Regions from separate parts of the Shewanella sp. QJM3NY_23 genome, predicted to be linked through region 3. Evidence: predicted binding sites of a transcription regulator. Region 3 holds the regulator's gene; each other region holds the start of a gene.
The links. The regulator ArgR, encoded in region 3, controls arginine synthesis, uptake and breakdown. The targets are predictions, from matches to a motif close to ANTGAATANNTATTCANT.
Positions count from the first base shown of each region.

Region 1: the regulator ArgR is predicted to act here: its motif matches at 3,435-3,452, upstream of AC0VXX_RS12480 (YjiH family protein).
Region 2: the regulator ArgR is predicted to act here: its motif matches at 8,084-8,101, upstream of argA (amino-acid N-acetyltransferase).

Region 1 covers NZ_CM149657.1:2,804,794-2,815,099, forward strand. The annotation lists gene AC0VXX_RS12465 (U32 family peptidase) at 1-250, shown strand, start outside; gene AC0VXX_RS12470 (hypothetical protein) at 247-903, opposite strand; gene AC0VXX_RS12475 (methyl-accepting chemotaxis protein) at 1,328-2,881, shown strand; gene AC0VXX_RS12480 (YjiH family protein) at 3,600-4,877, shown strand; gene AC0VXX_RS12485 (CBS domain-containing protein) at 5,214-5,618, shown strand; gene AC0VXX_RS12490 (NCS2 family permease) at 5,724-7,082, opposite strand; gene torE (trimethylamine N-oxide reductase system protein TorE) at 7,600-7,770, shown strand; gene torC (pentaheme c-type cytochrome TorC) at 7,810-8,988, shown strand; gene torA (trimethylamine-N-oxide reductase TorA) at 9,002-10,306, shown strand, end outside.
Region 2 covers NZ_CM149657.1:3,609,243-3,619,548, forward strand. The annotation lists gene leuA (2-isopropylmalate synthase) at 1-160, opposite strand, end outside; gene AC0VXX_RS15950 (tetratricopeptide repeat protein) at 677-2,425, shown strand; gene recQ (DNA helicase RecQ) at 2,433-4,268, opposite strand; gene AC0VXX_RS15960 (thioesterase family protein) at 4,482-4,946, shown strand; gene rarD (EamA family transporter RarD) at 5,106-5,999, shown strand; gene AC0VXX_RS15970 (PH domain-containing protein) at 5,970-6,509, opposite strand; gene argA (amino-acid N-acetyltransferase) at 6,699-8,018, opposite strand; gene rpmG (50S ribosomal protein L33) at 8,420-8,593, opposite strand; gene rpmB (50S ribosomal protein L28) at 8,600-8,836, opposite strand; gene radC (RadC family protein) at 8,960-9,637, opposite strand; gene coaBC (bifunctional phosphopantothenoylcysteine decarboxylase/phosphopantothenate--cysteine ligase CoaBC) at 9,805-10,306, shown strand, end outside.
Region 3 covers NZ_CM149657.1:750,864-761,169, reverse strand. The annotation lists gene AC0VXX_RS03525 (threonine/serine exporter family protein) at 1-626, opposite strand, end outside; gene cgtA (Obg family GTPase CgtA) at 662-1,831, opposite strand; gene rpmA (50S ribosomal protein L27) at 2,052-2,306, opposite strand; gene rplU (50S ribosomal protein L21) at 2,321-2,632, opposite strand; gene ispB (octaprenyl diphosphate synthase) at 2,908-3,879, shown strand; gene mdh (malate dehydrogenase) at 3,986-4,921, opposite strand; gene argR (transcriptional regulator ArgR) at 5,297-5,767, shown strand; gene AC0VXX_RS03490 (Dyp-type peroxidase) at 6,209-7,156, opposite strand; gene AC0VXX_RS03485 (ABC transporter ATP-binding protein) at 7,313-8,353, opposite strand; gene AC0VXX_RS03480 (ABC transporter permease) at 8,354-9,985, opposite strand; gene AC0VXX_RS03475 (Fe(3+) ABC transporter substrate-binding protein) at 10,155-10,306, opposite strand, start outside.

The DNA of each region.
Region 1 (10,306 bases), 2.0 Mb from region 3:
TAATGGCATTCAAACTCAATCGGCCAGTTATATTGACTTAAGTGATCAACAACAGGAGATGCAGCGCCTAGGGGTCGACTATTTTAGGGTTTCCCCCAGTAGCTTGGCTTCAATTGCGTTAGCCAATAACTTAACCAAAAACTTGGTCGACAAGGGAGCCACTCACGCTAATATAGAGACCACCAGTGAAACCAACTTAGCCTGTAATGGATACTGGTTTGGACAAGCGGGATTTGAGCAAAGGCGCTAGTCGCGCGTAGGGCGCTGAGTCCACACCAAGGCCGCGCTCCAACCAAGAAACAGCAGTAACGCTAACCACTCAACGATGGCGGGCCACCAAAATTCAGGGCGTGGCTCGATCATCATCATCCCATGGTAAAATGCTTGGCCACTATTAATTAAGCTGCTATCAACTTGTGCAAGGAAAACAAACAAGCCAAATACAGCGATACACAGCAGGCTCAATACACTGCTGCCTTGATAAGCAAAACGCTTAACGGGCTTTGCGGCCAACCTTGCGCCCTGCCATAAATAACCCAAGTAACACCCGATACTCAACAGTGAAAAATAAAAGAAATATTCAATGCCTAAGGTGTGTAAGTGATACACATTGATGGGAAATAAACCCGTGATGGCCAGAGAAAGCATGGCTAAAATCAGCAATAACAAGCAGGGATACAGCAATGGACTGTCGCAATGTTGCAATGAAAACAAGCAAAATAACACCAAGCTTAAGCTACCAAAAAACAACCCACCATTAAACACTACCGCTAATTGAGAGTGGCCATATTGGCCCAGTTCACTTAATGAAAAATTAAAAAAGCTAAAACCATTACCATTAAAATCATTAAATCCCAACGATGCCACGAGTAAGCTAAGTACATGCACAGTCATGCCCAGCATGCCAAATCTAAACCCCAGTGTTGATAGTTTTCGCTGTGATGAATTCATAGTCCGTTGATAATGCAATGCTGTCGTCCTACTAGATTATATGGAATTGTGATTTTATGCCGAGCTTTAGCGCATATTTCTTATAACAACTTTAGTAACATTTTTAGCCAAACCCACAGCGACTACACAGATAACCTTATAATATAAAAGGGTAAACGAATATACGTCACATCATCACTGAGTCAATATTTTTATTGGAGCAAGATCAAAATCTTAGCATTTAATTTACGCGCAACATCTCACTATAAATAGATTTGTGAGGTGGCTAACAAAATGTTCAAGTGCCTGATAGAATGCCAATGAATTTTTTATTACGCCACTAACCACTTACACAAGTAAAGGCTGGAGATGGCGACTTGCTGAAGACCTCCTTTACATGACTACAACTAGACATACTAACCTCTCTACGTCGACGCGAGAGGTCAAGCTTAACGATAAAGACGAGCTTATTTCGAGCACAGATACCCGTGGAGTGATCACCTATGTCAACCAAGCCTTCATCGATATTTCTGGCTACAGCGAGTCAGAATTGTTGGGCCATAATCACAACGTGGTGCGTCACCCCGACATGCCTGCCGCGGCATTTGCCGATCTTTGGCAAAAATTAAAAGCCGGTCAATCATGGCGCGGTATGGTGAAAAACCGCTGTAAAGATGGCGCGTTTTATTGGGTAGATGCTTTTGTCTCACCTATGTACGAACAAGATAAACTCATAGGTTATCAATCTGTACGGGTAAAACCTGATGCAAAAAAAATCACCAGTGCGCAGGCCCTATATAAGCAAATAAACCAAGGTAAAACAGTAAAAGACCCACTTTCATTAGTACAAAAACGCATCATCTCAGCAGTCGTTACCACCCTAGGCCTAGCGCTAGCCGGCTACGTTTTAGGCTGGCAGACCATTGTAGTCGGCTTGGCGCTTATAGGACTCAATTTAGCCATTTTTTACGATGAGGCCTTTAGGATCCCTGCGCAGTTAATGGCGATGAAACAAGAGTATGATTCAGTCAGCCGCTTTGTCTATTGCGGTAAAGACTCCTCCTCGCTGCTTAAGTTTCAGATATTGATGAAAGACGCCAAGATGCAAGGGGTGTTAGGCAAAAACCAAGATAGCGCAGATAAGATAACCGACATCACTAATCAACTGATTGTCGCCGTCAACCAAACCCACAGTGGTATCGATAAAGAGCATCAAGAAATTGAGCAGATGGCCAGTGCCATGGAGGAGATGGGCGCGACCCTAAATGAGGTGGTGAGTAATATTCAATCAACATCAAACCATATCGATGACACTTACCAAATTTGTCACGATAATCGCACTAAGATGCAGCAAAACAGCCAAGATATCGACTCGCTCACACAAAGCGTCACCCATGTGGCAAAAAATACTCAGCAGCTGCACCAAGAAGCTGAACATGTGGCCAATGCCATGGGCGAAATTGATGCCATCGCCGAGCAAACCAACTTACTCGCACTCAATGCCGCCATTGAAGCCGCCAGAGCTGGCGAACAGGGCCGCGGTTTTGCGGTCGTTGCCGACGAAGTCAGGGCACTGTCGAGTCGCACTCAAGAATCGACGACCAGCATATCCCAAAGTGTCGACAAAATGTTTAAAATGCTCAGCGATTGGAGCGAAGAGATGCGTCAAAGCCAGCAATTGGCCGAACACTGCGCCCAGCAAACTGAGTCTTCGGCGGTAAAGCTGGATGAACTCTATACTTCCATCAGCAGTATTCACGAATTTGCCCAGCAAAATGCCGTCGCAGCGCAGCAGCAGATGCAAGTGGTACAAGAACTAAATCAAGGGATTAACCTGATCACTCAGGCATCGAACAATAATTTAGATGCGTTAGCCAGCGTTGAAGACTCAATTTCTGAGCTAAAAATTAACGCTGATAAAGCCAAGAGCCTAAGGCAAACCTTCGGATAACCTAAGGCCACAATAGGCAGGCACTTGGCTACTGACATCTTGCTTGCTTGATGCATTACAAATGTCAATAACAACCAACCTACATTGAGCCGCTGGCACCTAGCCACGGCCCAATCTATTTAGCCTATCCCGCTGTTCTTCGCCTCACGCCTCTGCCCTATTTGCCACTTAGCTCGACACAAACCCCAGATCCACCCAATGCTGTAATCAGGCCTTATATGCTTGGTATCGCCCAGTAAAGGCGGCTGGCTAACTGACTCGCTCTGCCTTAGATTAAATGGGTAAACCAGCGCAAGTAACTACCCTGCATTTCTCCTACACGCTAAGTCTAGGCGCTACAGCCAACACTCTTCGCGGCTAAGGAATATAAAACCAAGCAATAACATTGTCTTAATCATTTTTTAACTAAAAAGTACATGGTGCAAATGCAACTTTTTTCAGTACAATATAAATAGTCATAAAGTGCAAATAACTATGCTATAGCTGTCAGTCACAAGATTGCGCATTAAATGGTTTTACATCACTGGACTTAGGCGGTAACCTCCGTCGATTAGATGAATGGATATTCATTATAAATTGAATTATGGATTTAATATTTAATTCTTGCCGTTGTACAGACAGCGTAATTTAAGGCAAAAAAGTGGCTAAAAAACAAAAAACTAACATAAAAACGTTACTTACATTTCTCATCCCTTCGCTGATCGGCTTGTTACTGTTTATGACACCGATTAGCTATCAAGATGCGATCACCATTCCTATCGCTATCGTATCAAAAGGATTACAAAGCTTATTAGGCGATGCGCTAACCGGCATAGTGACCTTTATAGTGGTCATTACCGCTATCGCGACGCTCATCTGCAAGTGGCTAAAACCTAACGCTTTGCTGCAGCATCACTTTATCAATGCATTACTTAACGTAAACCCTATGTGGGCTATCGTTCGCATTATTGGTGCAGTCTTCATTGTATTGACCTACATGGGCATAGGCCCTGAAGCTATCCGTTCGGGGAATACGGGCGCCTTAGTACTGAATGACCTGCTACCCGTATTATTTTGCGTATTTATTTTTGCCGGCATGTTATTGCCATTATTGCTTAACTTCGGCTTGCTGGAGATGTTTGGTACCTTGTTAACCAAAATTATGCGGCCAGTATTTAACTTGCCAGGTCGCAGCGCCATTGACTGTATGGCCTCTTGGCTTGGCGATGGCAGTGTCGGCATTTTAATGACCAGTAAACAATATGAAGCCCGCCTTTATACTCAACGCGAAGCGGCTGTGATCGGCACCACCTTCTCGGCGGTTTCAATCACCTTCTCATTAGTGGTGATTTCGCAAGTTAAATTAGAGCATCTGTTTGCGCCATTTTACTTAACCGTATGTTTGGCTGGTGTGGTCGCGGCGGTTATCGTGCCTAAATTACCACCACTGCGTTGGAAAAAAGATCACTATATTGACGATACGCCACGTCATCCAGACGATGAAGTCGTGCCACACGGTAAGGGCGTTTTCGCTTGGAGTTTTGAGCAAGCAATGGCTAAAGCGGCGCATGCGCAAGGCGTGTCGCACACCTTAAAAGATGGCCTAAAAAATGTCATCGACATGGTATTTGGCGTGATCCCTGTTGTCATGGCTATCGGGACCATCGCATTAATGATCGCCGAATACACACCGCTGTTCGACTACCTTGGCATGCCATTTATCCCACTGCTAGAGTTACTGCAAATTCCAGAAGCGGGCGAGGCGTCTAAAACCATTATGGTTGGCTTTGCGGATATGTTTATCCCCTCGATTTTAGCCAGTTCAATCGAGTCTGACATGACCCGCTTTATTATCGCCGCCCTGTCGGTCACCCAGCTTATCTATATGAGTGAAGTGGGTGCCTTGCTGATAGGCAGTAAGATCCCGGTCAATATTGCCGAATTGTTTGTGGTGTTTATTTTAAGAACCCTAGTCACCCTGCCTGTTATTGCGGGTGTTGCACATCTTATCTTCTAAGACATTCGACACATAAAAACCGAACATCAGCCTAGGATCACCTGGGCTGATTTATCCCCCCCGCTAATATCACTACTGCAATCGCGGCACTTCATCCAAAGGCATGCCATCAGATAGCCAGCAGTCATTGCCCTGTCGTCATCATTAAAAACACCGCGAGATGGTTAGTCACCCTACAAGCTGTTTGCAGACATTATCAGCATAACCCTAACAGACCAAACAACGCTTAGCAGGCCTGTTCTCAATGATTAGCTCATCAATCGCCTCAGCAAACATGTTGATTTGTTGAACTGTTAATAGTCTGTTATAAATAGCATAAACATGAGGAAATAGACTATGAGCGTCACAGTTGCCGACATTATGAGTACCCGAGTCGTCACTATCGACATGGACGATCGACTCACCATAGTCAAAGAGATTTTTGACAGTGCGCCGTTTCATCATCTATTGGTGGTTGAAAACGATAGGCTACAAGGGGTGTTATCTGAGCGAGATTACCTGCGCACATTGAGCCCCCATATTGGCGCTATCAACGAAACCGAGCGTGATGTTGAAACCCTGCAGCGCCGAGCCCATCAGGTCATGACACGCAGCCCTATCACCACCACACCCGAGTGCTCCTTACATGCTGCAACTCAGTTATTGTTGCAACACAATATTGGCTCACTGCCGGTGTTAGCACAGGGTAAGATTGTCGGTATTGTTACTTGGAAAGATCTGCTACGCGCTTACCGCCAATAAAAAAGACGAAAGGATATTTCGTCTTTTGAGTTACATCTTTTTTATGCACATGGGGCAAACCCAGCTACATCAGTATGTTTGACAGGCTTTGATATCAATAAACGTTTAAATCGCCCAGCCACCGAGATAGAAAACCACTAAACCGATAGTGATCGCTAACACACCCGGCTTGATGGCACGCCATTCGCCACTGCACAATCTGCCTATCACTAACGTGACAAAGCCCAGCATGATCCCAGTGACAATGTTACAACTTAAAATGATAAACACCGCGCAGGTTAACCCAGCCATGGCATCGACTTTATCGTCAAAATCAAGCTTGGTCACATTGCTCAACATCAACAGTCCCACATACATCAGTGCAGGTGCTGTAGCGTAGGCAGGCACTAAATAACTCAGTGGCGCCAAGAACATCATCAGTAAAAACAGCACACCAACAATGGTCGCTGTCAGGCCAGTTTTACCACCAGCGGCGGTTCCTGCAGCCGACTCGATATACACTGCAGCAGGCGCGCCGCCCACTGCACCGGCAAAGATACTGCTTACCGAGTCAGAGGTCAGCGCCTTACCGCCACCGACAATATTATCGTCTTTATCGAGTAATTCGGCTTGCCCCGCCACCGCACGGATTGTCCCTGTGGCATCAAAAATTGCCGTCATCACTAACGCCAACACAATAGGTAACACTACAGGATTTAACGCCCCCATAATATCGAGCTGACCAATTAATGATTTGTCAGACATCAGATCGGGTAAGGCAAACAAGCCTTGATAGGTCACCGAAGGGTCAAACAATAGGCCAAATACCGACAATGCGATAATCACCAACAAAATACCACCGGGTACACCGCGGCGCTCAAGACCAATGGTGGCCGCCAAGCCGATAATGGTCGCAAGCACAGGTAAACTATGGATATCGCCTAACTTCACCGGTAAACCCGCATCGTTGGCGACGATAAGCTGCACACTGTTGGTGGCAATAAGCAGGAGGAATAAGCCGATACCGATACCCGTACCGTGAGCAATACCTTTAGGCAAGTTGGTCAGTACCCACTGACGAACCCCAGTCACACTCACTAGCGTAAACACTATCCCCATTAAAAAGATGGCGCCTAACGTAACCGGAATCGAGATCCCTTGACCCAACACCATGCTAAACGCGGTAAAGGCGGTCAACGAGATAGCGCAGCCAATCGCCATTGGCAGGTTAGCCCACAGCCCCATTAACAACGAGCCAAAGGCGGCGATTAAACAGGTCGCAATAAAGACCGCGCCAGCATCAAAGCCTGCAGTGCCGAGCATATTAGGCACCACAATGACCGAGTAAACCATGGCCAAGAAGGTGGTAAATCCGGCAATTACTTCTTGCTTTACGTTACTGCCACGGGCAGAAATAGCAAAAAAACGATCCAACATCGAACTTGTAGGTACAGCAGGGGTATCGAGAGTCTGTTCAGACTTCATAATTATTTACCTTTATTGTTCTCTTAGTTTTACAAGGTTATGGCAGTGAGGATCCCGCTCAACACTATCGGGTTAGAGAACCACCGAGTACTTGTGACGTACCTTACGTGCGCTGCAGACTTACACATTGAATGCGAAGCCAAGAGCTGCTCGGTTAACCGAACGCTCACATAACCTAGGTTGGCGCGAATTTTACAGGAAAGCTGACGCGATAAACTAGCGTAAATTAACAAATCATTAGATATTTTTATTTTTGGCTAATTGCCCCACGCACCACTGAATTATAAGGGCATTAAGCACACGTCACACCTAGGATGACGCTCGTTTAAATATGCATGCAACTCCTTTTAAATCAAAACACTAGCCTTGATACCGCTTAATATTCCGTATCACCAGAATTGATTTTCACATTTTTTCATAACTTGTCGATGTTCATTCATCCTAGGTGTGACAGCCATTAACAATCCTCCTCTAATATTGTAGCCATAGACAAAGATCACCACTAAGAGAGCAGATCATGGCAGAACAAGATTTAGCGACTAAACCCAGTCAGGTGAAATCCAAAGAGTTTAAGGCGCTGGGCTTCATCATTTTTTTACTGTTTCCCATTTTAACGATCAGCGGCATAGGGGCTTATGGCTTTGTCATTTGGATGATCCAAGCATTTGGCGGCATCGTCTCTCACTAAGTTAAATAATTACCTGATCTATTTTTTAAGGATGCTGTTATGAAGTGGTTTATTACTATCTGGCGCACGCTCAACAAGCCCGCCAAGTACCTCACCTTAGGTACCATCAGTTTGTCAGCCTTTCTCATGGGTATTATTTTCTGGGGTGGTTTTAACACCGCACTGGAAATGACCAATACCGAAGCGTTTTGCATTAGCTGCCACAGCATGGAAAGCAAGCCTTACCAAGAGCTGCAACAAACGGTGCACTGGTCAAATCATTCAGGGGTACGTGCCACCTGCCCTGACTGCCATGTGCCGCACAACTGGACGCGTAAAATTGCCCGTAAAATGGAAGCCTCTCACGATGTCTGGGGCTGGTTGCTACAAACTGTCAACACAGATGAAAAATTTGAAGCTAAGCGGCTTGAAATGGCTAGCCGCGAATGGAAACGATTCGATCGCGACGACTCGCTAGCCTGTAAAAATTGCCATAACTATGCCTCAATGAAATGGGAAAGCATGTCAAAACTGGCGCAAAAACAGATGAAACGCGCCGCTGAAATCGATCAAAGCTGTGTTGATTGCCACAAAGGTATTGCTCACAAACTGCCTGATATGGGCACCTCTCGCGCACCTGAACTCATCGCTCAAGTGGGCTCTGGCGAAAGCAGCCTACAAGTGGGTGACACCTATTTCACCGCGCTCACCAAACCGCTCTACTTTAATGGCACCACAGATGTCGAAGCCGGCACGCTCAACATCGCCACCAAAGTGACTGTACTCGAAACCCAAGGCGACCGCGTTAAAGTCGGCATTGATGGCTGGCGTAAAAAAGTGGGTGCTGGCCGGGTGATCTACTTCGATTTTGGTCTCAATATTTTGTCGGCACAACTGTCAAAAGAAGCTGCGCTGGAAGAGGGGGTCATGGAAATTTTCGAGCAGAAAGAAGATCCAATGACCGGACTGCAGTGGCAACGAGTCGAGGCCAAGATTTGGACCGAGAAAGATTTCCTCGTCAAAGATTTACAACCCCTGTGGGACTATGCACGTGAGACTTACTCCACCAGTTGTAGCGTCTGTCATACCCAACCTAGCGAAGCACATTTCGATGCCAACACTTGGCCCGGCATGTTCCAAGGCATGATAGCGTTCGTCAACATGGACCAAGACACTCAAGCGTTAGTACAAAAATACTTGCAAGAACATTCATCAACTTTCGATAAGTCGGCGCACTAAAAAGGATATCAACATGAACAGAAGAGATTTTCTTAAGGGCCTTGCAGCCACCTCTTATGTGACCCTCAGTGGTGCGTCAGTATTGGCCCCCCTTAATGTCCTCGCCAGCACAGGCGCCAACGCCAATGATGGCTGGTTAACGACCGGGTCGCACTTTGGTGCATTTAAGATGAAGCGTAAAAATGGCGTTATCGATCAGGTGATCCCATTTGACCGAGACCAATATCCAACCGATATGATTAACGGTATTAAAGGCTTGGTCTACAATCCATCTCGGGTTCGTTACCCTATGGTGCGCTTAGACTTTTTGCTTAACGGCCACAAGAGTGACACCAGCCAACGTGGTGATTTTCGCTTTGTACGTGTGACCTGGGATAAGGCCTTATCACTGTTTAAAGATTCACTCGATGAAGTGCAAACCAAATATGGTCCCTCAGGCCTACACGCTGGCCAAACGGGCTGGCGCGCCACAGGCCAACTGCACTCTTGTACCAGCCATATGCAACGCGCTGTGGGCATGCACGGTAACTTCATCAAAAAAATCGGTGACTACTCAACCGGAGCCGGTCAAACCATCATGCCTTATGTGCTCGGCTCGACCGAGGTATATGCCCAGGGCACCTCATGGGAGCTGATCTTACAAGAATCCAACACCATTATTTTATGGTCAAATGATCCCTATAAAAACCTACAGGTCGGCTGGAATGCCGAGACTCATGAGTCATTTGCTTACCTTGCGCAACTTAAAGAAAAAGTGAAACAAGGCAAGATCCGAGTGATCAGCATAGATCCTGTGGTCACCAAAACCCAAAAGTACTTAGGTTGTGAACAGTTATATGTCAATCCGCAGACCGATGTCGCCTTAATGCTGGGGATCGCCCACGAAATGGTGAGCCAAAACCTGCATGATAAATCGTTTATCGAAGGCTATAGCTTAGGATTCGATCAATTCCTTCCCTACCTTATGGGTGAGTCTGACGGTGTTCCAAAAAACCCCGAGTGGGCGAGTAAGATTACCGGCGTTAGCCAAGAGATCATCCGCGATCTTGCCAAGGTGATGACCGCAGGACGTACCCAAATCATGATGGGCTGGTGTATTCAGCGTCAACAACATGGCGAGCAGCCCTATTGGATGGCCGCCGTACTCGCCACCATGATAGGCCAAATTGGCTTACCGGGCGGTGGCATCAGCTATGGTCATCACTATTCGGGTATTGGTGTACCGTCATCGGGTGCCGCGGCGCCGGGCGCGTTTCCGCGTAACCTAGATGAAGGCCAAAAGCCGTTATTTGATAACAATGACTTTAAGGGCGCCAGT
Region 2 (10,306 bases), 1.2 Mb from region 3:
CGCCAGGGGAAGACACTGGAAAACCGACCTCCATCACATCTACACCGAGCCGCTCCAGTGATAGTGCTATCTGTAATTTTTCCTTCACGGTTAAACTGGCCGCCAGCGCTTGCTCGCCGTCACGTAAGGTTGTATCAAATATTATCACTCGGTTAGACATCTCGTTTCTCCGTGAACGACTAGGTTCTTTGTTGCGTGTTTATCCAACCCATATACAAAAAAACCCCGCGGTGTTGAGCGCGGGGTTTATGAATGCTGTTGGTGTTATTAAGCGTGCAACACTACATTCTCCGCGCAGGTTCTGCGAGAAGGAGAATAATGAGGCTGAGTAATGCACGGTTAGTAATCATCTTCTATCTATTCAAAAAAAATAAGTATTTATTCGATATTTTCGAGGTAACACTTAACTTTTTAACGTGTGCAGCCTAAATAGTCAACCCCATATTTTTCACATTTAATGAAACATAACCATAACAACGTCGATTTACCGTACAGATCGTGGCGATAAAACAGCATATTCGGCCAACAAGCGGCCTCCTTACAATATGATAAATGTAAACCCAGCGAGATCACGCTTTACAAGTGAAGGCGTTAATTTTTATGCAATCACTGATGAAAACTCAGTATAATGCGACCAATGGAGTATTTTTAACGGTTTGGTCTCGGAGTTTTAAAAATGGATTTTCGTCTCATAGTGTTCAGCTTCAGCCTATGGCTGTTGCCCTCTTGGGCAGACACTGTGACAGAGTTAGATGAACTCTCCGCCATTGTTTATCAATACCCTAGTGACGCGCTGTCGAATATTACCATCTTAGAGCAGCGCCTAAATGACAAGAATAGTACGCCTGTACCACAGCTAAGATTATCACTGCTCAAGTGTCACGCCTTGGTGCAATTAGGCGAAAATGAAGCCGCCATCAACTTAGCACGCCTGGGCGATGCCAAAGCAAAATCTCTTGATATCCAACAGGCTAGCCCCTATTTCTTAAACTGCATGGCAGAAGCTTATATTGATTACGGCGATCTACGCCAAGCCTTAACATTACTCGATACCGCCATTTATCAATCTCGAGAATTTGAACAGCCTCAGTCTTTAGTTAACGGCTTAATGTTACGTGGACAAATAGATACCCACATAGAAAACGACAGCAGTGCATTAGAAGACTTTCGTTTAGCACGGGATATCTATCCAGCAGCTTTACGCCAACCTACTCAATGGATCACTCCCCCACAGGCTTATCTGCAATTAGCCAGAGCCAAGTTATTAAGAAAAAAAGGCCAACTTAACCAATCTTTTAATACGGCAAAACTGGCGTTAACTTATCCACAAACGATAGGTAAAGTCAGGCTAAATATCTTGTTAGCATTGGCAAAGATCGCGCACGAGAATCAAGAGGTAAAGTTCAGGGACGATATGATTTTAGAGGCTAAAATTTTAATGCCTGAACTCGCTACGGCCAACGAACTCGCCGAAAGTTACACCGAGCTCGCCGAGGTAGAATTTCTGCGTAACAATGACAAAAATGCCATCCAACTGCTTAATATCGCGCTTAATACCTTTAATAAAAACAAAAAAATTAATGATAGCCTGAGGGCCACTCGTTTACTGGCCCGGATCCAGTTAGCCAATGGTGAGGAACAGCAAGGATTAGACTTGATGCAGCAAGCCATCGCAATAGGGCAACGTACGAATCAATATGATGAATTGGTCATTTGCCATCAGCTATTGAGTGAATACTTCGCCGGGATGGGTAACTATCGCCAAGCCTATCATTACCAACTACAGCGGGTGGACAGTATTAAAAGCAGTTATGAATTTTTAAAAAACACTCGCCTCTTACAAATTAAGGCGCAACTTGGCCGCTACCAAAAACTGGCACAAAACCAGCAGCCCAAGCCCATCAAGCTCGATGCACGTATTAATGATAACTATGGCTTAATTGCTATTCTCGTATTTGCCCTGTTATTACCCTTGCTGATGTTGTTATCTCGTTTACGCAAAGAGCACACCGCGCCACAGATGCCACACCAAGATGCACCATTGACGGCCCAAGAAAGGATGTTGGCACTGATTGCCAGCGCCAAACAGATTGGATATCCAATAACGATTTTATTGATTAATCCAAGCCATCTTGCGCCTAGCAATGTCGCCACATTATTGGATGAGGTACGACAGAAGCTTCGCCAACAAGATATTATGCTCGATAAAGCCAGCGACCAGTTGCTTATCATGCTGCCTTTTACCTCCCTCTCTGGGGCGAAAGAGATTGTCAAACAGTTAAAAGCGGTTATAGCCCCATTACCGGGCGGTGACAAAGTTAGGATAGGTATGGCAGAGATGCAATATTACGACACCTTGTCATCACTGACCAAGCGTGCAGGCATAGATCAACTCAGTCGGCACAACGAGCAATTAGGGCGTTAATCCCGCGTTATGAACCTTCGGCTAGGTAATCGCTGATCTCATCGAGAAACTCATCGCCAAAACGCTTGAGCTTAGTTTCGCCTATGCCATTGACCGCTAACATCTCACCCGGGCTTGTGGGTAACATCGCGGCCATCTCGGCTAATGTCGCATCGTTAAACACCAGGTAGGGTGGCACATCGAGCTCTTCGGCCAAACTGCGACGCAGTAACTTTAGGCGAGCAAACAATTTTCGGTCGTAATTTAACGGCGCACGACTGTTGCCACGACGTTTGACATCTGTCGTTAAGGTGATGCGTGGTTCGGCTAATAACAAAGGCAATTCCCCTTTGAGCACCGCCCGCGCTTGAGGATTGAGCTTAATAGATGAGCCACGAGTGATATCTTGGCTCGCAAAACCTAAATGAATGATCTGCCTGATAATACTAAGCCAAAATTCATGGCTCTTATCTTTACCTATACCCCAGGTTGAGAGTTTATCGTGCCCTCTATCGACCACGCCAGCCGACTTTGAGCCCCGTAGCACTTCGATCAAATGGTTAATACCAAATTTCTGTTGCAGTCTAAAAATGCACGACAACACTTTTTGTGCATCTTCAACCCCATCGTAGCGTTTAGGGGGATCTAAACAGATGTCACAGTTACCACAGGGATCAGACGCACTCTCATCGAAATAATGTAGCAACACCTGACGTCGACACGTTTGCGCCTCGGCAAACGCCGCCATCGTATTGAGCTTATGAAATTCGACCTGTTGTTGTGGCCCAGGTTCTGCCTGTTCAATTAGATGCCGTACCCGGCCAATATCGGCTGGGTCAAACAGCATTAACGCTTCGGCATCGAGGCCGTCACGTCCAGCTCGGCCGGTTTCCTGGTAATAGGCCTCGACACTCTTAGGGATGTCGTAATGCACCACAAAGCGCACATTAGACTTGTTAATCCCCATGCCAAAAGCCACGGTTGCCACCACAATATCTAACTGATCTTTTAAGAAACGCTCTTGAATATCGCCGCGCTCTTCTTGTGTTTTACCCGCATGATAACCATCGGCTTTATAGCCTTGCAGACGTAACCGCTCTGCGACTTCATCGACGCGGCGACGACTGCCGCAATAAATAATGCCGCTATTACCGTTTTGCGCCTGAATAAATTGCCTGAGCTGATTGGCGGCATTGAGCTTTTCGGCAACGGTATAGCGGATATTAGGCCGGTCGAAACTGGTTAATAGCACATAGGGGCTGATCCCTAGGCGCTGACAAATATCTTGGCGGGTCGCCTGATCCGCCGTGGCTGTCAAGGCCATAATGGGCACATGGGCAAACAGCTGTCTAAGGCGACCTAACGCCGCGTATTCGGGCCTAAAATCATGCCCCCATTGAGAAATACAATGCGCTTCATCGATGGCAAATAGCGAAATATGCAAGGCTTGCATACGCTCAACAAAACTGTCCATTAACAGCCGCTCTGGTGACACATAGAGCAACTTAAGTTCGCCGCGGTGCATCTGCTGGAAAATCTGTTGCGATGCTTCACGGGACTGCGATGAGTTTAAGTATGCCGCCGCTACACCCATCTGCTTGAGGCTATCAACCTGATCCTTCATCAAAGAGATCAAGGGAGACACCACCACAGTTAACCCGGGGAAGAGTAATGCTGGCAGTTGATAGCATAAACTTTTACCACCACCCGTTGGCATAATCACCAACGCATCATGACCGAGAAAGACTTGATCAATAACCTCTCGCTGACCCTGCCTAAAGGTGCGATAACCAAATACCGCCTGCAAACAACTGGCGAGCGGATCTGTGTTTTGGGGTTCAACTTGGGTTACTGCAGAATCCATTGGGCATCATAGTCATCAATCGGGCCGCCTATTCTAATCAAGCTCATCGCGCTTGTCTCGGTTACGCTAACAATTGCGCCATTTTTTATTGTCATCACCCATGCTAGCTTAACCATGGTGGTGATATTTTAAGCAAAAGCTTGCTTCATAGCATTGTTTAGATATAGGTTAATTACTCTATACCAAGCCGATGATTAACGGAGTAATCGCTTAATGACAACCGCAATTCAAGCACAGGTTTTGGCCAGCGTCGCCGAGATATTTGACCAACAAGTGCCGTTTCATAATCTTCTCGACCTACATATTCAGCATTACGATATCCACGGTGTCGAAGTAGTAGTAAAAATGAAGCCTCAGTTAATTGGCAATATCCATCAACAAATTTTACATGGCGGCGTAACCGCCACAGTGCTCGATGTGGTGGGTGGTCTGACTGCATTTTCAGGACTGGTGGCCAGCCGGGATGATTGGAGCCTAGATGCCTTACAACAACGCTTAACCACCCTTGGCACTATCGATCTACGTGTCGATTACTTACGCCCAGGCAGAGGCGAGATATTTACCGGCACAGGCACGGTGATTCGTGCGGGCAATCGTGTTTCCGTCTGCCGCATGGAGCTGCATAACGAGCAGGGGTCTCACATCGCTTTTGGTACTGGCACTTACATGGTGGGCTAACGCCACTTAAAACAGCAGTGCAATTGCGCCGTGTAGCCTAAAGTTGATACGGTCATAATACGTGGCTTACTGCTCGTTCACACGAGCAAATAACCTGCTTGAGTCCAAACCGCTTGCGCCCTACAATGCGTCTCCTTGTTACGACTAGAATCCCAGGTTATGGCCGATACTGAATATCGCAAAGGGGTGGTGTTGGCGCTTTGCGCATACTGCCTTTGGGGCTTTGCCCCTTTATATTTCAAACTATTACACAATGTGTCTGCGACAGAAATACTACTCCACCGCGTGATTTGGTCTTTTGTTTTTATGATCATCCTCATGCAATTTATCGGCGGTTTTTCTAAGCTTAGAGCCCTATTTCGACGCCCCAAACAGCTGGGCGTATTGGCCATCACCTCGGTATTAATTGCCGGCAACTGGTTACTGTTTATTTGGGCGGTGAATAATGATCACATGCTCGATGCCAGCCTAGGCTACTTTATTAACCCCTTGTTTAATGTATTGCTTGGCATGATATTTCTTGGTGAGCGGTTACGTAAACTGCAATGGTTTGCGGTGAGCCTCGCCTGTACTGGAGTACTGATCCAGCTGATCTCTTTTGGGTCAATCCCACTGGTGTCATTGGCACTGGCATCATCGTTTGGTTTTTATGGTCTATTGCGTAAAAAGGTCAATGTCGATGCTAAAACGGGGTTATTGGTTGAAACCGCGCTATTGCTTCCTGTGGCAGTGCTCTATCTGTTTTCGACTTTAGATTCGGCCACTGCAAATATGCTGACCAACGATATCAATATGAACTTATTACTTATTGCGGCTGGTGTGATCACCTCGGTACCGCTGCTGTGTTTTGCCGGAGCAGCAACACGTATTCCGTTGTCAATATTAGGTTTCTTCCAATACATTGGCCCCAGTATTATGTTCGTTTTGGCCGTTAGTCTATTTAATGAACCGTTCGATTTAGAAAAAGGCATCACCTTCGCCTTCATCTGGAGTGCATTGGTGATATTTACGCTTGATATGGCGTTAAAGCGTCGACGCAAGCAACAGGGCTAGTAACGGCTCTGCCCGCTCAACACTCAATATCAGCAGATAGCCCTCCGTCGTTGGCAACACCAGCACATGATGACTACCGGTAACGGACAATAGGGCTTTATCGCTATTGGCGATGGTATCTTTTAACTTAAACCAGCCCAATCGATAGCCGGGCAAACCCACGCCATTACTTCTATAACTCAACTGTGGCGCATCAGCGTCATCCAAGCTAACAATGCGTGCCTGCGAAATTAAAAGACTCTCCAAAGGCAATTCAGTGCGATACAAAGGAATGTCGACCGTCATTGATGTGGGGGTGACACGAATATTGGCATCATAGGCCTTAAAGAACACCCAAGATAATAGACCCAATACAGTAATCACCATACCCAGCGCAGCAAATTTAGCGCCTTTGGGTAATGGTTTGATCTTTAGAAGAATTAAAATAAAGCCGATGCCGACCAGTAAAGAGACAAATGTCGCACTCGTTGCAGCATCGAAAGCCGTTAGCTGAAAGACTTGAGTATCCATGTTCAAGCACCCTATTTTTAATGTCATTGAGGTCTCTGTTGAGCCCCACGATATAAGATTGAGTGGTGGCTCATCCTCAAATTGAATAGCCTCACTATGCACTGCACGACATACTATGTCAAAAAGTGCATAACGCCCAACACAAGCAAAAAGACCACGCCTTAACGTGGTCTTCTAAGTGAGCTTTTACTAGAGATCTAACGCGAGAATTTTTGATTTACGTTGGTAGTTATACAACTGCTTTTTCATATTAGGTAATGCATCAACGTCAACGATTTCAAAGCCATGCTCAAGAAACCAGTGGATACTGCGCGTTGTCAGTGCAAACAAGCGAGAATAACCTCGCACCTTGGCTTGCCCAATAATGTTCTTCAGCAGTATGCTACCTCTATCGGCATCACGATAGTCAGGATGCACCACCAAACACGCAAATTCACCGGCATTATCTTCCTCAAACGGGTACAGCGCGGCGCAACCAATCACTAAGCCGTCACGCTCAATCAGCATAAACTGCTCAATCTCCATCTCAAGCTGTTCACGGGAGCGACGCACTAAAATACCGCTTTGCTCCAGTGGGCGGATTAAATCTAGCACCCCACCAATATCAGAGATCGTCGCTCTACGTAAACGCTCTGCACTCTCTGTCACGATTTGCGTGCCGATGCCATCGCGTGAAAACAACTCCTGCAACAGTGCGCCATCATCGAGATAACTGACAAAGTGACAACGGGCTACTCCGTTACGACAGGCATCAATACTCGCCTGTAAAAAAGCCCGAGTGGCCACACACCAATCATCGTTTTCGCTCTGCTCAGATAAGATGCGCTGTGCATCGGTTGGCATTAACTCCGCCAGCACTTCGCCATCACTATCTAAGATGCCTTTTTCGGCGCTAAAACCAATCATCTTATCGGCTTTGAGCTTCACGGCAATTTGGGTGGCGACCTCTTCTGCGGTGAGGTTAAAACTCTCACCCGTCACCGATGCCGCTACAGGGCCCAATAGGACGATGCCATGGTTGTCTAATTGACGCCGTAGGCCCTGAACATCAATCCTTCTCACTTTGCCACTTAGGCAGTAATCGACACCGTTATCGACGCCCAGCGGTTGAGCAATAACAAAATTACCGCTGACCACGTTAATCTGCGCCCCTTGCATCGGGGTATTGCTTAAGCTCATCGACAGCCGCGCGGTAATATCGAGCTGCAACCCACCGACCACCTGTTTAATCACTTTAAACGAGTCTTCATCGGTAATACGCACGCCGTTATAGTATTCAGGCATCAACTGCTGTTGCTTTAAGGCGGCATCGATTTGCGGCCGTGCACCATGCACCAACACTATGTTGATCCCAAGGCTATGCAGCAAAGCGATATCATTGATGATGGAGCGAAATTGGTTTTGCGCTAATGCTTCTCCACCCAACATCACCACAAATGTTTTGCCCCTATGTGCATTGACATAAGATGCAGAATGACGAAATCCATCGACTAGTTCAGTAGTGCGCACGTATGACCTCTAAATAACAAGAAATGGGAGCAGCTTTGACCACATGAGAATAACAACCCGATAATATTGCATTTAAATTCACTTTAAAAGCATTTGTTTTCATTTCGTACAATTAGTTCAGTCTGCCGTCATCTAGCAAACCCACGAGTGCACAGCTCAATTAAGCAGTAACAAAATAAGCACTGGAGTTAATCTATCAGTAAGGCGAGGTGAAGCTTAAATAAACGTGATGGCATGACATAGAAGATGAGTACAGCTGGGAGAGGAATTGCGTATGCAGAGAGCGCAACAGACTATTCAACCACAGTGGCGAGTCCTACCTGTTGGACGAGGTCCCCGTGTAAAAAGGGCAAAAAAAAAGCCCCTACAAGTAGGGGCTTTTCAAAAAACGTTATCAAGAATTACTTGATTTTCGCTTCTTTATACATAACGTGCTGACGAATAACTGGATCAAATTTCTTGATTTCCATTTTTTCTGGCATGTTACGTTTGTTTTTCTCAGTCGTGTAGAAATGACCAGTTTTAGCGCTAGAAACTAGCTTGATCTTCTCACGGTTACCTTTAGCTTTAGCCATGGTTTATTACACCTTCTCGCCGCGGGCACGAAGTTCTTTAACAACAACTTCGATACCTTTCTTATCGATAATACGCATACCTTTAGTAGATACACGTAGTTGAACGAAACGCTTTTCGTCTTCTAACCAGAAACGGTGGTTCTGTAGGTTAGGTAAAAAACGACGACGAGTCGCGTTCTTAGCGTGCGAACGGTTGTTACCAACCATCGGCTTCTTGCCAGTAACTTGGCATACTCTTGACATGTCAATCTTCTCCAAAAACAATTTAACGCTCGAGCATTAATGTACCTCGAATATGGCCGTCGCCCGAGGCACACAAAGAGGGCGCATTTTATACAGCATCTAAAATCAAAGATCAAGGGATATTCAATCTATCCATCCCCTCTCTGCGAACGACACTATCTCATGATCGCCTATAACCATATGGTCTAACAGCGAAACATCGATAGTTGCTAGCGCGTATTTCAATCGCTCAGTAATTCGCCGATCGGCATGACTTGGTTCCGCAACCCCCGAAGGATGATTGTGGCAAACAATGACGGCCGCGGCTTTTTTCTCAAGCACTAGGCTGACCACTTCACGTGGATAAACCGAGGCTGAATCTATGGTACCACGGAACAATTCAACGAACTGAATCACTCTATGTTGGCTATCGAGTAATAAGATGGCAAACACTTCATAGGCACGATCCCCTAATTGTCTCATTAAATAGTCTCGAGTTAAATCAGGATCTGTTAAAATCTTGCCTCTTTGTAGATTTTCTTTCGAAATTCGCTTACTTATTTCGATTGCAGCCTGCAATTGGGCGTATTTTACCGGTCCAATACCGTTAATCACGCACATTTCACTCTGCTTCGCCGACATCAAGGCTCGTAATCCACCAAAATGACCTATCATGGTGCGAGCTAACGACACCGCACTTTGGCCCGGCAAGCCATTTCTAAGCAACACGGCTAATAACTCAGCATCTGACAGTTGCGCCGCGCCTTGATGCAATAACTTTTCTCTTGGGCCCTCACCGCTGGGCCAATCCTTGATGGTCATACAACCTCCATGTTGCAGCGCTAGGCTGGCAATTATGTTTGCCACATTTTTATTTGAGTTATTGAGTATGGCTCAGTTTTTACAAACTTGTTTGCTCTACTTTACTCTGATTGTGGTATGGTTAGCCGGATGCGAAGCAAGGCAAATTAACGCGATTAGTGATCAATATGAGTCTGACAAATAAAAAGATATTACTGGGCATTGGTGGTGGTATTGCTGCCTATAAATCGGCTGATTTAGTGCGCCGACTCAAAGAGCGTGGCGCCGATGTAAGAGTGGTGATGAGCCAGAGTGCTCAAGAATTTATAACTCCGCTGACACTACAGGCCTTATCTGGTCACCCTGTTGCAAGCGATCTGCTTGACCCCGCAGCCGAAGCGGCTATGGGGCATATTGAACTAGCCCGCTGGGCCGATATGGTGCTGATTGCTCCTGCAACCGCCAATCTTATTGCTCGTATCAATGCTGGCATGGCTGATGAGCTGATCACCACCACTTGCTTAGCCACCGAGGCTCCCGTGGTATTGTGCCCCGCGATGAATCAACAGATGTATCGCAATGCTGCAACCCAAGCCAACTTAGACTCGCTACGTGGCAGAGATATCACCATCTGGGGACCCGCTTCGGGCAATCAAGCCTGTGGTGAAGTAGGCCCTGGGCGCATGGAAG
Region 3 (10,306 bases):
ATCGGAAAGCCTGGCACCAACATCAACACACTCGCTGCCATAGGTAACTTAGGTGTACTGGTGAGATCAAAGTGATAGCCCATTTGCGCCACTAAGGTTGTCACAAAGGCGGTGACGGCAAAGTTCACCAATAAATTGAAATGACGCTTGGCAATGGCTAAGCGCACAAACATCCCCAACGAAGCGGCAAAGATGGTGATTATTATCGCTACCATATCGCCACCAAATAGGTGACAAAAACTGCCACAGGATAAGCCAATCATGGGGATTAAATAGCGCTTAGGATAGCTTTTAGGTCGTATACGTGACACACGCTTACGCACTTCATTTAAGCCGTATATGCCCTTCTCAGTTAATAAACAGATGCGCTGTAGTTCGCAGATAATGGTCATATTAATGCCATGTTCGCGAATTCGACGCGTAGTGGTAATACACCGTCCATGAACTAAGCTGGTTAGCACGAGGGAATTAGAGGAGATAGAGATTTCAACACTGGCCAAACCTAATGCCAAACCAAGGCGCTGGCTGATCTCTTCAATGAGTTCAGATTCAGCGCCATAGGCTAGCAAAAGTTGGGCAACCCGGACAACTTGCCGAGTAATATCATTTTGAGTATCTGCGTACACGTGGTTCTCAGAATGAAAGCGATAATAAGCTAAGCTTACCTTTGATAGATGATCTCAACATCATAATCATCATCGTCAAAGTCATCATCATCCAAGTCATCGCCATCATAATCTTCGTTGACAACATCTTGAGTCTGTTGATGATAATTATCCCACTTGAATTCAACTTCAGCATCAGGATCCGCTTCTACCTCTTCTGGTAGCGCAGCAATAAAGTCCATCAACTTCAAGCTAAGTTCTTGGGTACCTTCGCGGTTATACGCAGAGATAGTAAAGACTTCGCCTTTCCAATCTAACTCTTTAACAATTCGCTCTACTCGCTCTTGAATCTCTTCTTCAAGGAGCAGATCAGTCTTGTTAAACACTAACCAACGTGGCTTACTTGCCAGCAATGGAGAATGCTTTTCAAGCTCGGCCACAATAGCACGGGCTGAATCAACAGGGTCGCTGCCATCGATAGGATCAATATCCAAAATGTGCAGCAGCACTCGGCAACGCTCGAGGTGCTTCAAGAAGCGAATACCCAAACCTGCACCTTCTGCAGCGCCCTCAATTAAGCCGGGAATATCCGCAATCACAAAACTTTGCCCATGACGTGGCGTCACCACACCAAGGTTAGGCACTAACGTGGTAAATGGATAATCAGCGACTTTAGGCTTAGCACGAGACACGGCACGAATAAAGGTTGATTTACCCGCATTTGGCATACCCAGTAAGCCTACATCGGCGAGTAGCATTAGCTCTAAGCGCAAGCTACGTACTTCACCTGGTGTACCAAGAGTCTTCTGCCTTGGCGCACGGTTGGTACTGCTCTTAAAGCGCGTATTACCTAGGCCGTGGAAGCCGCCTTTTGCCACCAGCAGTTTTTGCCCATGGGTCTTGAGATCGCCTAATGCCTCTTGGGTCTCTTCATCAATGGCGCGCGTCCCGACAGGCACCTTAAGGATAAGATCTTGACCACTGTGGCCAGTACAATCACGACCGCGACCATTTTTACCACGCTCGGCAAAATGAAAGCGCTCGAAGCGGTAGTCGATCAGGGTGTTAAGGTTTTCATCTGCTTGCAGATAAACACTACCACCATCACCACCATCACCACCGTCTGGGCCACCATCAGGCACATATTTTTCACGTCTAAAACTGACGCAACCACTACCACCATCACCAGCTTCAACTCTGATCACAGCTTCATCGACAAACTTCATACCAACTCCAGGCACCACACAATAGACCGATTATACTGCCAATCTAATCGTACCGCCAAAAAACAATTTCTATATTGAACTTCAAACGAGATTCACAGGTTTGAAGCTGCAATGTGTTACTGGTGCTGGAGCAGCGTAACCGGCTCATTTCACCAGATTTATAAACAATAAAGCCCTACCAGAGGCAGGGCTTTATAAACTATCTTAGGTGGACTAAGAGTTAAGCTTCGATGCTAATGAACTTACGGTTATTAGGACCTTTAACTTCAAACTTAACTTTACCATCAGTTAGTGCAAATAGAGTATGGTCACGACCAATACCTACGTTAACACCTGCGTGGAATTTAGTACCACGTTGACGAACAATGATGTTACCAGCAAGAACTGATTCACCACCGAAACGCTTAACACCAAGACGTTTACTTTCTGAATCGCGGCCGTTACGAGTAGAACCGCCAGCTTTTTTATGTGCCATGAGTTAGACTCCTATTAAGCGTTGATAGCAGTAATTTTAACTTCGGTGAACCACTGACGGTGGCCCATCTTCTTATCGTGGTGCTTACGACGACGGAACTTAACGATAGTTACCTTTTCGCCACGGCCATGGCTGACAACTTCAGCAACAACCTTACCACCTTCAACTAAAGGTGCACCAACATGTACAGTCTCACCATCAGCAACCAAAAGAACTTGGTCAAATTCGATAGTTTCGCCTGTAGCGACTTCTAATTTTTCTAGACGAACTGTATGGCCTTCAGCAACACGGTGCTGCTTACCACCACTTTGAAAAACAGCGTACATAGCTATTTTACTCCGATATTTCAAGCACGCAGACCTTTTAATGTTAGGCTGGGCGCTATAAAAGCTTTAATGACAATGGTCGCGGAGTTTACGCTAAGTTGATTAGGCTGACAAGCCCTAATTCACTTTGATCAAAAAAAGATCGGAATTACTCTCACATTAGTCTTCTAATAATGTCTTACTCGACATTTTTAGGTAGAATCTCAATACTATAACATTTTTGCCTTAATTTGGGCTGCCTGAATTACGTAATACCACTAGAAGTAGAGCCTAATATGGATTTGAACGCCATTCGTCAGCTGGCTGATGCTGATATGAAAGCCGTCGACCAACTGATCTATAAACAGTTGGAGTCAGATGTAGCCCTAATAAACCAACTTGGATTCTATATTATCAACGGCGGGGGCAAGAGAATGCGCCCACTGCTGTCCATTCTGGCCGCCCGTGCGATTGCCTATGAAGGCAAAGCTCATATCAAGCTTGCCGCAATCGTTGAATTTATTCATACCGCTTCATTACTGCATGATGACGTGGTAGATGAGTCAATGCTAAGACGTGGTCGAGAGACAGCTAATGCGCTTTTTGGCAACAGTGCGAGCGTGTTAGTGGGCGATTTCTTATATACTCGCTCGTTTCAAATGATGACCGAGCTGGGTAGCATGCAAGTATTAGAAGTACTGGCCGATGCCACCAACGTGTTAGCCGAAGGCGAAGTGTTACAGCTAATGAACTGTAACGACCCTGACACCACGGAAGAAAGCTATATGCGTGTCATCTACTGCAAAACAGCAAAACTGTTTGAAGCTGCGACCCGTTTAGCAGGGGTATTAGCTGATAGCAGTATTGAGGTGCAAACCGCATTAGCTGACTATGGTAAATTTTTGGGCACGGCATTCCAGCTCACCGATGATTTATTAGACTATACCGCCGAAACCGAAGAGCTAGGTAAGAATATTGGGGATGATTTGGCCGAAGGCAAGCCAACGTTACCGCTTATCTATGCCATAGCTAATGGTACTGATGAAGAGCAAGCTTTAATTCGTCAAGCGATTGAGCAAGGAGATGGCTCAGGTCATATTGAGACGATTCTCAATGCGCTCAAGCAATGTGGCGCTCTCAAATATACTGAACAAAGAGCGCTAGAAGAGGCTGATAAGGCCATTAGCGCCTTAGAAGTACTCCCCGAGAGTGACTACAAGCAAGCGCTAATATCGCTCGCTAGAATCGCCGTTGCGCGTAATCACTAATACGACCTTTAGTGATAATAAAAAAAATGGAGCCTGAAGGCTCCATTTTTTTATCTACTTAAATACTTACTTAATACTTACTTAACACTTACCTAACAAGTAGTGCTTACTTAACAAACTCAACACCTAGCTTGATGTCAGCTTTTAAGGTATCTAGCATGGCATCACGCGCATTGGCTTCAAACTCACTTACTTCACCGTAAGCCAGCACTTGCTCAACGCCGTTCTTACCAAGTAGGATTGGCTGTGCGAAAAACGCTGCATGCTCGCTGCCGCCATCAACATAGGCACATTCCACAACATTGGCTTCACCTTGCAGACCGCGAACCAATGAAAGACCAAAACGACACGCCGCCTGCCCCATAGAAAGTGTTGCACTACCGCCACCGGCTTTAGCTTCAACGACTTCGGTACCCGCGTTTTGAATGCGTGTAGTCAAAGCTGCGACTTCTTCATCGCTAAAGGTCACACCTTCAACTTGAGACAGCAGAGGAAGAATGGTCACACCGCTGTGACCACCGATGACATTGACTTTTACATCAGCAACATCTAAGCCTTTAGCTTCGGCCACGAAGGTTTCAGAGCGAATAACATCAAGGGTGGTTACACCAAATAAACGATTCTTATCATATACGCCTGCAGCCTTTAGAACTTCAGCTGCAATTGCCACTGTCGTATTAACTGGGTTGGTAATAATACCGATAAGCGCCTTAGGACAAGTTGCCGCACACTTTTCGACTAGGTTTCTAACGATCCCCGCATTGATATTAAATAGATCTGAGCGATCCATACCAGGCTTACGCGCAACACCTGCAGAAATAAGTACCACATCAGCGCCTTCTAGTGCTGGTGTTGGGTCTTCACCCGCAAATCCTTTGACTTCAACCGCTGTAGGGATGTGGCTCAAGTCAACCGCAACACCAGGGGTCACTGGCGCGATATCGTAAAGGGATAATTTAGAGCCGGCAGGCAATTGAGTTTTAAGCAGTAGAGCAAGAGCCTGGCCAATACCACCAGCGGCACCAAGTACAGCAACTTTCATAGTTATCTCCGTTAATTCTTGGTTATTATGTGACATAGATCTAAATTCACAGATGGCGCAACATTACTGCAATCACATCAATAATTCAATTATCCCTTAGTCGTGTAGCAAGATATTTTATAAATAACCTCGAAAAGTGCATGTATTAGCGGTTAATTGATAACCGTTTGACTTAACACACATAGATGCAGCCGCCACCTTTATCATCATTAATAATGCTAAATGAAAAGGATACCTATCGCTGCGGCCTCGATACTTACATGATCACCAGCAATAATGAGTGAATGTTTATTCATCTACAACGAGTAAGGCTTGACTTGCTTTGCATAGCTATTCACAATGAGCCAATTTTACGAATAAAAGAATGCCAAATTTATGCAAGCCAATAAAAACCAAGAAGAACTCGTTAAGACCTTTAAGGCTATTTTAAAAGAGGAACGCTTTGGCTCTCAGAGCGAAATCGTCAATGCGCTTCAAGCCGAAGGTTATAACAATATTAACCAATCGAAAGTCTCGCGCATGCTAAGTAAGTTTGGCGCGGTGCGTACACGTAATGCTAAACAAGAGATGGTTTACTGCCTCCCTGCAGAACTAGGTGTGCCTACGGCTGGCAGCCCATTGAAAAACCTCGTACTTGATGTCGACCATAATCAATCTATGATTGTGGTGAGAACCAGCCCTGGAGCTGCGCAGTTAATCGCTAGACTGCTGGATTCTATAGGTAAACCAGAGGGAATATTGGGCACCATTGCTGGTGATGACACGATTTTTATCTGCCCGTCTAATATTCAAGAAGTTGGTAAAACGTTCAACACAATAAAGTCATTATTTAACTATACCGATTAATTCGTTATATGCGTTTTATAGCACGCTAGCTCAAGGAATCAATAGCCTCTATTTTGGCAGTTAAATGACAGATTCTGGATCAAGACTAATTACGATTTACTGAAAAATAGGCGCCAATGGCGTCTTTTTTATGCCAAAACACTGGCTCCAATTTAGCCGTTAATGATCAATCAAAGCCAGTGTCACTTAAAATCATATAAAAATGCCGACAAGTTTCTCTTGTCGGCATTTAATCAGCATGCAAGATTTTATCGCTTTTGATGCTTAACCAGTCTGCTAAAAAGACTTGGTAAAGCCGATTAAGGCGAATTTTATTGCAGCATGCTTTTGATGGCTACTCATTTTGCGCACCAGTTTGAACCACTGCGCGATAAAAAAGAGTCAACAGACTTGGGGGACTGTAGTTAATCAATGGCGCAACGAACAATAGGTTGCCGCTATTCACTCGTCACTTTCGGTGGCTGCATTTTGCATAAAATCTAGCGAAGGAGCAAAAAAAGCCGATCCCGTCAGTGCTTGAGTAAAGTGCATTAAGTGATCATGGTTACCAGCACCATCACCGTGGATCATGCTGTGGAGCATTTTTTCAAAATGCTCAGAATTACGACACAGGGCGATAAACATCAACCCCTGCTCTTTCATTGAGCCATAAGGCATACTCTGCCTTAAGATCTCCATCGAACGCCCTTGGCTATCTTTCAGATTAACCCGCTTAGTATGGCTGGTTAGAGGCTTATCCTGCGAGGCATATTCGATATTATCGATTTTAGTTCTACCTATGATATCTTCTTGCTTTTTCTGAGGAAGTCGATTCCATTTACTCAGGTTGTGCGCGTATTTTTGCACATGCACATAACTACCAGAACGGAAGGTTGCATCTTCATCCCCAACTAAGGCGACCTCTTGGCGGTGACGCCCTTTGGGGTTTTCAGTACCATCGACAAAGCCGGTAAGATCCCGCGCATCCATAAACTGAAAACCACGTTCCTCATCGACCAGCTCAACTAAACCTTCAAACATCTGGCACACTTCATTAGCCACCAAGTGCAAGATATCATAACGGTCACACCGCAGATGAATAAAGAGATCATACTCATGTGCAGGGGCATCTCGATTATCGGCATTCATCGCCGGAAACGGTTTCAATTGAGCTGGACGAGACTGGGGGTATAAGCTGTCCCAGTAATTAGCACCAATCGCGACAAAACCATTAAAGGCGCTATCGGCATATTGATCCGATAACTCATAAATGTACTGCGCAACATTGGCTACACAAGGACGTAATTGTGATTCCACACCGTCCTCGGCATTAAACATCAAATATACGCTATGCAAATTTCCTTCGGCACACACACCTAACTGTTCACGTGGCATAACCTGACTATCCATATAGACCCTACCTTTGTCAGTTTCAATTTCGGCCATATTGTCCAAAACTTTAGCGATAAATAGTACTACACAACCCACAAACCGTTAAAAAGAAACCATATTAATAGCTAGATTAACGTTTATTAACCAGAACAACCACTGCGAGTTATAAATATGTTACTCAGGATGTGACAATAAGACCAACGAATGCGGCAATACCTCTAATTGAACCCGTTGACCAAGCGCTAAATCGTTTTTTGCACTGCGAACATCATAACGTTGTGCACCGACCAAGACTCGATAATGACAATTACAGCCTAAAAAACGTCGTTCGATTATCATGCCATCCCCCTGCTCATTGGCATGAATATCGATTTGCTCTGGTCGCAACAAAAGTTCGCCACTATGCCCCACATCAAACAACATAGGCGCAGTGCTGACAATCTCTCCGAGTGGCGTAGAGAGTGTAAAACCGTCAACCACTTGAGCGGCAAGATAATTACCTTCGCCTAAAAATTCAGCGACATATTTATCGGCAGGGGCACTGTAAAGGGATTCTGCACAACCATATTGCACTATGGCACCTTGATTAAAAAGCGCTAATTTATCTGCAAATACAAAGGCTTCATCTTTACTGTGAGTCACAAAAACTGCACTGACGTTGCGCTGTTTTAAAATGCTGCGGATCTCCAGCATCATTTCATTGCGCACTTTGGCATCGATATTAGAAAAGGGCTCATCGAGCAGCAATAACTCAGGCTCATACGCCAGAGCACGGGCAATCGATACCCTCTGTTGCTGGCCGCCCGATAACTCATGTGGATAACGTTTCTCTAAGCCATCAAGTTTCACCAGAGCTAACATTTCAGTTAATCTGGATTGCCGCTCAGCGCTAGCTAATCCTTTGACCCCAAATAAAATATTTTCGGCCACCGTTAAATGGGGAAACAATGCATAATCTTGGAAAATCATCCCCACTTCTCTTTGCTCACTCGGCACAAAGTGCTCATCTCCCGACAACAACCGCTTATTAATGCTAATTCGGCCAGCAGAGATAGGTTGCAACCCAGCAATCGCCCTGAGCAGTGTGGTCTTACCGCAGCCACTTGGCCCTAACAGCGCAGCAATCTCTCCCCGCTGAATATTAAGGCTGAGCCCATTTAAAATCACCAGGCCTTGGTAATCACTATGAACATCTTCGATATTGAGTGTCGACATTTAAGTATTATGCTCCAAAGAACGGTTTAAATAGATCAGCGGAATAAGACCAACAAATACAATCACAATAGCCGCCAAAGCCCCATGTTCTAGCTGTTCATCTGATACAAACTGATATACGTAAGTGGCGAGATTTTCAAACCCGACGGGTCTGAGTAATAACGCCGCAGGCAGTTCTTTCATGCACTCGATAAACACCAACAACACACCGGCAAAAATGCCTTTTCGCAACAGAGGAAGGTGCACCTTACGCAGTAATGCGTTGGGCTTTAACCCCATAGTGATTGAAGCCATATCCAGCGTTGGGCTTATCCGCTTGTAACTGCTTTCTACACTGCCAATAGCAATGGCGACAAATCGAATTGAAAAGGCAAAAATTAACGCAAATACACTGCCGCTTAACAGCAAACCAGGCCCAGAGGCATCGAAGTAGGTGTAAATATCATTAATGGCAAAGTCCATATAAGTGAGCGGCACCAAAATCCCTATCGCCAGCACGGTACCGGGTAGCGCATATCCTGTAGACGCTAAGCGCGACGGTAATAGGTCGCTGCGCCGTGGGCTACAACGCCTAACAAACATCAGAACCACAGCAATAACTGCTGTGATCATGGCCACTAGTAACGCAATGTAAAGACTGTTAAAACTGTATTGTAAAAATTCGTCGTGCCAACTGACCTCAAAGTATTGCCAGGCGTAACTAACAAGCACAGCAAAAGGCAATAGAAAAGCCAGCACTAATAAACCAGCGCAGTATAAGGTGGCTAGCCAGGCTTTTGGTGCGGATAACGGATAACGGTCACGCTCATTAAGCTCGGCCTGTTTCTGAAACAACTTCTGCTTACGACGCGCAAAACGCTCACTGCCAATCATGCAAAAAATCACCAACAGCATAATCGCCGATAACTTAGCGGCAGCAGATAAACTGCCATAGCCTAGCCAAGTGTCATATACCGCGGTAGTCAGTGTCGGCACCGAAAAATAACTGACGGTAGCAAAGTCAGCTGCCGTTTCCATCGCGACCAGTGAAGCGCCAACGGCTAATGCGGGCCTTGCCATGGGTAAACTTAAGCGCCAAAAGCTTTGCCATGGCGAGCACCCCATTACACGAGCTGCATGTTGTAAGCTTGAGGATTGCTCCATAAATGCAGTGCGAGCTAACAAATAAATATAGGGAAACAATACTAAGGCTAACATGACTGCTGCGCCCATCAAGGTACGCACATCAGGGAAATAATAGTCTTGGGGCGATTGCCAACCAAACACGGCACGCAAAACCCGCTGAATAGGGCCTGCATAGTCGAGCAAGTCGGTATATACATAAGCCACAACATAGGCTGGCATAGCTAAAGGCAACAACAATGCCCACTGAAAAAGTTGGCGGCCCGGAAAGTCACAGCGGGCAATGCACCAAGCCGCAGGCAGTGCCAACACCACAGCGCCAATACAGACGCAAAGCATTAACGCCAGCGTATTGAAAATGTATGTGGGTAATACGGTATCGAGTAGATGGGCAAAAATAGACTCACCTGGCACAGCAGCCTGCACAATTATGGCTAACAGTGGCAGTGTTAAAATGACTGCTACCAAATAACTGATCAGTGACCAACGTCGAGCAAAACCTAAAATCATTCGTTATCTCATTTGCCTTAATCAGATAATTATCAAGGATTAACCTAAATCGAAACTTAAATAAAAACGATTATAACTTACAAAAATGTGCGCTCTGTGGCTAAAAAGCAAAATAGCCTTCTAATAAGAAGGCTATCAAAGTACCAATAGCGTTTAAGCTGCTATTTTTTTATAGATCAAACTTCACTTCATCTAATAATTTTACGGCTGCCTGATGATACTCAGCCAATTTAAAAATGGGTAACGCATCGGCTTTAAACTCGCCCCAAGAGGCGACTAACTCTGATGGTGCAACATCCACTTTAACCGGGTATTCCATAT